2 regions of the Streptomyces diversicolor genome follow, and region 1 is predicted to be linked to the other one. Evidence: riboswitches for the same ligand, from Rfam matches in the RefSeq annotation. Region 1 holds a riboswitch; the other holds the start of a gene.
The links. Region 1 has a riboswitch for glycine ahead of gcvT (glycine cleavage system aminomethyltransferase GcvT). Riboswitches for the same ligand answer to the same signal wherever they lie in the genome.
Positions count from the first base shown of each region.

Region 1 (3,397 bases):
GGGGCGCCCCGCGGTGCAGTCTCTACTTCTGCCGCCGGTAGAAGGGCAGCGCCACGACCTCGTACGGCTCATGGGTGCCCCGGATGTCCACGCCGACGCCCGCCGTGCCGGGCGCCGCGTGCGCCGCGTCGACGTACGCCATCGCGATGGGCCGGCCCAGCGTGGGCGAGGGGGCGCCGGAGGTCACCTCGCCGACCACCTCGCCGCCCGCGACGACCGGATACCCGGCGCGCGGCACCCGGCGGCCCTCGGCGACCAGGCCGACCAGCACGCGCGGCGGGTTCTGCTCGGCGCGCGCGGACGCCGCAAGCAGCGCCTCGCGCCCGACGAAGTCGCCCTCCTTCTCGAACTTCACCACCCGGCCGAGCCCGGCGTCGAAGGGGGTGAGCGAGGTCGACAGCTCGTGCCCGTACAGCGGCATGCCCGCCTCCAGGCGCAGCGTGTCCCGGCAGGACAGGCCGCACGGCACCAGGCCGACGCCCTCGCCCGCCTCGGTCAGCGCCTGCCACAGCCGCACGGCGTGCTCCGGCTTCACGAACAGCTCGAAGCCGTCCTCGCCGGTGTAGCCGGTACGGGCGATCAGCGCGGGTACACCGGCGACGGTGCCTGGCAGGCCCGCGTAGTACTTGAGGCCCGCCAGATCGGCGTCCGTGAGGGAGGCCAGGACACCCGGGGACTCGGGGCCCTGGACGGCGATCAGCGCGTAGGCGTCGCGGTCGTCGCGTACCTGCGCGTCGAAGCCGGCGCCGCGCTCCACCAGCGCGTCGAGCACCACCTGCGCGTTGGCGGCGTTCGCGACGACCAGGAACTCGTGCTCGGCGAGCCGGTAGACGATCAGGTCGTCCAGGATGCCGCCGTCGGACCGGCAGATCATGGTGTAGCGGGCGCGGCCGACACCGACCGAGGCGATGTTCCCGACCAGGGCGAAGTTCAGCAGGGCGGCGGCCCCGGGCCCGGTCACCCCGATCTCCCCCATGTGGGAGAGGTCGAAGAGGCCGGCCCTCGTGCGTACGGCCGTGTGCTCGTCGCGCTCTGAGCCGTAGCGCAGGGGCATGTCCCAGCCGGCGAAGTCGGTCATCGTCGCACCGAGCGAGCGGTGCAGCGCGTCCAGCGCGGTATGCCGCAGTGTCGAGTGTTCGGTACTGCTCATCGGACGGATGTCTCCCAAGGCGTGGGGAAGGCGAGGTGGATCCTCCCCATCTGTCATCGGAACCTGAGAGGTTCGCCCTGACCACCTGTGTGGTCACGGCTTGCACCTTGGGTGGAGCCACTGGACAGCGGCCCGCTTTTCAGATGTGCCTCGCCCGCGCGGTAACGGGGCCTGAGAGATTCAAGGGAGGGACTTGCTCCTTCGGCGTCCCAGCGGGGCTGCTGGGAACTCTCCCGCGCGGATTCAAGCGGCCGGTATGCAGTTGGCGGGCTCATCATTGCACGCATCGCCGCCGCACGGCAGGCCGGATCCGTGACCGGGCTGTGGCAGAACGCGCACGACACCGTGAGACGCCACGCATTACCTTCTCTTTACACTCGACGGGGATGGGGATGTCCGGACCCAAGGGGAGGACGATCACGGTGAACAGGACCACGGCGTACGCCACGACCACGGGCCTCGCACTACCCGGGCAGCCGGGCGCCCCCGCCGCCGAGCGCTGCGCGGACCGCCCGGCGGCCCCGATCGTCCGCGACCTGCGCGAGCGGGCCGGCCGCAGCCCCTACGCGCTCGTCTTCGGCCGCCACGACCTGGCCGTGGTCACCGGCCTGCCCGGCAGCGGCAAGTCGACCCTGATGGACCGCGCGGTCGACGGCATCCGCATCGACTCCCAGGACACCCGGGACCGCTGGGACGCCCGCCTCCCGCGGCTGCTGCCCTACGCGCTGTACCGCCCGCTGGTACGCCTCGCCCACTACGCCGCGCTGCGCCGCGCCCTGCGCACCGGCGAGGGCGTCGTGGTGCACGACTGCGGCACCCAGTCCTGGGTGCGCGGCTGGCTGGCCCGCGAGGCCCGCCGCCGCGGCGGCACCCTGCACCTGATCCTCCTCGACGTGCCGCCCACGACCGCGCTCGACGGGCAGCGCGAGCGCGGCCGGGGCGTCTCCCGCCACGCCTTTGTGCGCCACCGCAGGTCGGCGGCCCGGCTGCTGCGCGCGGTCGAGCGGGGGGAACTGCCCGGGGGCTGCGGCTCCGCGGTGCTCCTCGACCGGGACGCGGCGGACGTGCTGCACCGGATCGGCTTCGCACGGTGAAGGGCCGGCACCGCCACCCGTTAGCCTTTTCAGCCACAGCAGCGGTTCCCAGCAGGCGGTAGGCAGATGGACTTCCCGGCACAGGCGCACCCCCACCCGCACGGCGGATGGCCCGGCAACGAGCTGGAGGAGGTGCTTTCGGCCTCGCTCGGCGTCCCGTCGGCCGGCGGCCGGATCATCGAAGTCCTCGGGCGCAGCTTCCTGTGGATCCCGCTGCCGAGCGGCGGCGGCCCGCACAGCGGCCCCCTCGACCTGCCCACCGTGGACATCGACGGTCAGGTCCATGTGCCGGTCTTCAGCTCCGAGGAGCAGTTCCGACAGGTCGCCGGCTCCCACATGTCGTACACCATCGCCCCCGCCGTGGAGTTCGCCCGCGGGCTGCCCCCGCAGGTCGGCATCGCGGTCAACCCGGGCGGCGTGGTCGGCGCCCCGCTCCCGCCGGAGGCGGTGGCCGAACTGTGCCGGGCCGGGCGCACCGAGCTGGACGGACCGGCGAGCGGCGGCCGGGTCCGGCTGTTCGAGCCCGACTGGCAGGACGACCCGGTCGACTTCCTGTCCGCCGCGTCCGCCGAGTTCACCGCGATCGGCGTGGTCCGCTCGGCCCGTCGGTGCCTCGCGGCCATCGAGACGGCGGATCCGGTGCTGTTCGTGGGCGTCGAACTCAACCAGTGGGAGGGCGATCTGCGGGCGCTGCCGCTGGAGGCGTTGGGGCGGGCCCTCGCGGAGGTTCCGGTGCGGTGGCCGGTCAACCTGGTCCTGCTCGATGTCGCGGAGGACCCGGTGGGGGAGTGGCTGAGGGCGAAGGTGCGGCCCTTCTACGAACGGTAGCGCTCCGCTGGGTGGGCCGTTTCTACGGTTGCCTGCGACGCCGGTTGCCTGCGGCGCCGGTTGCCTGCGGCGCTTTGGGGGCGCTGCGGGGTGTTGTTCGGCTGCGGCTCCGTCGTGGCCGATCGCGCAGTTCCCCGCGCCCCTGCGGCGCTGCCGGGCGTCGTTGTTCGGCTGCGGCTTTGTTGTGGTTGGTCGCGCAGTTCCCCGCGCCCCTATGGCGCTGCCGGGCGTCGTTGTTCGGCTGCGGGGCCGTTGTGGTTGGTCGCGCCGTTCCCCGCGCCCCTATGGCGCTGCCGGGCGGCGTTGTTCGGCTGCGGCTTTGTTG
Region 1 covers NZ_BAAJXA010000030.1:49,781-53,177, forward strand. The annotation lists gene gcvT (glycine cleavage system aminomethyltransferase GcvT) at 23-1,150, opposite strand; glycine riboswitch at 1,191-1,299, opposite strand; glycine riboswitch at 1,300-1,396, opposite strand; gene AC27LF_RS30615 (AAA family ATPase) at 1,573-2,244, shown strand; gene AC27LF_RS30620 (enhanced serine sensitivity protein SseB) at 2,311-3,072, shown strand.

Region 2 (3,397 bases), on a different contig from region 1:
CGGGGCACGATGTGCGGCACGCCGACCACGGACACGGCTGGGTGCAGGGCAGCGGCCTGGGGCGGGTCACGGTCAGATTCGAGACACCGGGGTCCGAGCCGGGACGGGTACGGACGTTCCGGGTCGACGATCCCGACCTTGAGCCGGCGGATCCGCTGCCACTGGTGCCGGGAGGAGCGCAGGGGAGCGAGGGTGGAGCGGTGGGGGGACCCGGTGGTGGGCCGACGGTAGTGCGAGACAGCGGCTGAAGCGGGGGCGCCGGGCGGGGCCCGGTGGGATTCGCCGACGGGGTCGCCGGGGCCATGTGGGGTGTGCGGCTGCCGCCGCGGGTGTGCTCGGCGGTCGTGCGGCCGCTGGGGTGCGGTGGCTGGGGTGTGGTGATTGAGGGTGCGGTGGTGGGGGCGGGTGTCGGTATCCGGACGGGCCGTTGGGGCGCCGGGGGCGCAGGCAAGGGGCGGATGCCGGTGGGTGGCGGGGGGCGCGCGGGATGCCGGTGGGGTGGTGGAGGGCAGGCGGGATGCCGGTGGGGATGGCGCGAGTCATAGGGGGCCACAGGTGGGGGCACCCAGCGGGACCGGCTGTCGGCGGCGTTCGGCGGCCTCGAACCGGTGCCGGGCGGCGCCACGGGCCTGTACGACACGACGCTGGCCGCGTACCGGGCGGCGACGGCGTCGTACGCGAAGGGCAGGTTCAACGCGCTGGTCGGGCTGAGGGACGGGGTGAACGAGGACCCGGGCAGCATCTCCCGCTCCGCGCTCGTCGCCGAACTGGAAAAGCTCAGCGACCCCGGGCGGCCCGTCCCGCTGGTCGTCATCGCCGTGGGTCCCGAGGCGTCCCGGGACGAGGCCGCGCGGGCGGCCGGGGCCACGGGGTGCGGGGATGTGTTCTTGGCGCGTTGGTCGGCGGGGTGGGAGGTGGGCGCGGATGTGCGGGGGTGTTCGTGGGCGCGGCCGGAGGAAGGGGCAGGCGAGTGGGCGGTGGTGTGAAGGGCGGCGACCGGTGCGGCGGGTTGTGGCGTGGACGGCGTGGCGGAGAGGGCGTCGGGTGTGGCCGGTTGTGGGAGGGAGGGGGCCGGGTGGGCGTGGGACGGGGGCGTTGGGCCGTACAGGGAGCCGGGGGGTGTCAGCCGTCGTCGTGGTCTGCCAGGTGGCCGAAGGTGTGGTCCGGGTGTGGGGGTGGCGGTGCGGCCACGTCCAGGCCGTAGTGGTGGTAGAGCTGGAGTTCCTGCTCGGGGGAGAGGTGGCGGCCCACGCCGAAGTCGGGGGCGTCCTTGATGAGGGCGCGGTCGAAGGGGACGCGCAGGGTGCCCTCGACCAACTCGCTGGGCTCAAGGGGGACGAAGGCGTCCCTGGAGAACAGGCCGGTCCGTATGGCCGCCCACTCCGGCACGCCCGTGGCATCGTCGAGATAGACCTCGTCAATGGTGCCGATCTTGGTGCCGTTGCGGTCGAACGCCTTGCGGCCGATCAGGTTGCGCGGATCGATGTCGGTCTGCACCGGGCCCTCCTCATGGTCGCAGATCATTCGTAAGCACTACAAAAGAGCAGATTCGGGGACGCGGCCACTCGAAGCCCCGTCGCTGACCTCGCTGGTACGCTGGCAAGCGGCTGCTGACCCCGTGCGGGAGAGTCCTCCGGACAACGTCGGAGGCGCCGAAGGAGCAAATCCTCCCCGGAATCTCTCAGGCTCACGTACCGCATGGACGAGGTCACTCTGGAAAGCAGGGCGGGTGTCGACGGCTCCCGCTCTCACCGACGGGGAAAGCCGCGCACCCTCGGGTGACGCGGTGAAGCTCTCAGGTCGAGATGACAGAGGGGGAGGCCGTCGGGGTGCCCGCGCCGGGGCGCCCCTCGAAGGTCGCGTCAGACCAGGAGGCCTCCGCAATGACCGCCCATCGCACTCCGCTCTTCGAGCTCGAACAGGGCATCCCCTTCGAGCAGCGGCACATCGGGCCCGACCAGGAGGCGCGGGCCAAGATGCTCGCGCAGGTCGGCTACGGCTCGCTCGACGAGCTGACCGCCGCAGCCGTACCGGAAGTGATCAAGAACGCCGACGGGCTCGACCTGCCGGGCCCGCGCACCGAGGCTGAGGTGCTGGCCGAGCTGCGCTCCCTCGCGGACCGCAACCAGGTCCTCGGATCGATGATCGGGCTCGGCTACTACGGCACATTCACGCCGCCCGTCATCCTGCGCAACGTCATGGAGAACCCGGCCTGGTACACCGCCTACACGCCGTACCAGCCGGAGATCTCGCAGGGGCGGCTCGAAGCCCTGCTGAACTTCCAGACCATGGTCGCCGACCTCACCGGACTGCCCACCTCCGGTGCCTCCCTCCTCGACGAGGGCACGGCCGCGGCCGAGGCGATGGCCCTGTCCCGGCGCATGGGCAAGAACAAGAAGGGCCTCTTCCTGGTCGACGCGGACACGCTGCCGCAGACCATCGCCGTGATCCGGACCCGTGCCGAACCCACCGGCGTGGAGGTCGTCGTCGCCGACCTGAGCGAGGGCATCCCGGCCGAGATCGCCGAGCGGGAGATCAACGGCGTACTGCTCCAGTACCCCGGTGCCTCCGGAGCGGTGCGTGACATCGCGCCGGTCGTCGACCGGGCCCATGAACTCGGCGCGCTCGTCACCGTCGCCGCCGACCTGCTCGCCCTCACGCTGCTGAAGTCGCCGGGCGAGCTGGGCGCGGACATCGCCGTCGGTACGACCCAGCGTTTCGGCGTGCCGATGGGCTTCGGCGGGCCGCACGCGGGCTACATGGCCGTGCGCGAGAAGTTCGCGCGCAGCCTGCCGGGCCGCCTCGTCGGCGTGTCCGTCGACGCCGACGGGCACAAGGCGTACCGGCTCGCCCTGCAGACCCGTGAGCAGCACATCCGGCGTGAGAAGGCCACCAGCAACATCTGCACCGCGCAGGTGCTGCTCGCGGTGATGGCCGGCCTGTACGCCGTCTACCACGGACCCGAGGGGCTGCGGGCCATCGCCCGGCGCACGCACCGGTACGCCGCGCTGCTCGCTGCGGGTCTTGCGGGCGGCGGGTTCCAGACCGTGCACGGCGCCTACTTCGACACGCTGACGGTCAGGGCGCAGGGCCGCGCCGCGCAGATCGTCGCCGCAGCGCGCGACAACGGCGTCAATCTGCGCCTGGTCGACCCCGACCACGTCTCGATCGCCTGCGACGAGACGACCGACCGGGACCGGCTCGGCGCCGTATGGGCCGCCTTCGGCGTGCGGGGCGACATCGAGGCGCTGGACGCGGCCACCGAGGACGCGCTTCCCGAGGCGCTGCTGCGTGCCGACGCGTTCCTCACCCATCCCGTCTTCCACCAGCACCGCTCCGAGACCGCGATGCTGCGCTATCTGCGCAGGCTGGCCGACCGCGACTACGCGCTGGACCG
Region 2 covers NZ_BAAJXA010000029.1:10,301-13,697, forward strand. The annotation lists gene AC27LF_RS29850 (DNA polymerase IV) at 1-248, shown strand, start outside; partial or broken gene AC27LF_RS29855 (vWA domain-containing protein) at 555-872, shown strand; gene AC27LF_RS29860 (PRC-barrel domain-containing protein) at 1,123-1,497, opposite strand; glycine riboswitch at 1,612-1,707, shown strand; gene gcvP (aminomethyl-transferring glycine dehydrogenase) at 1,884-3,397, shown strand, end outside.
Region 2: it holds a riboswitch for glycine, as region 1 does, so the genes downstream of both, gcvP (aminomethyl-transferring glycine dehydrogenase) here and gcvT (glycine cleavage system aminomethyltransferase GcvT) in region 1, are expected to answer to the same signal.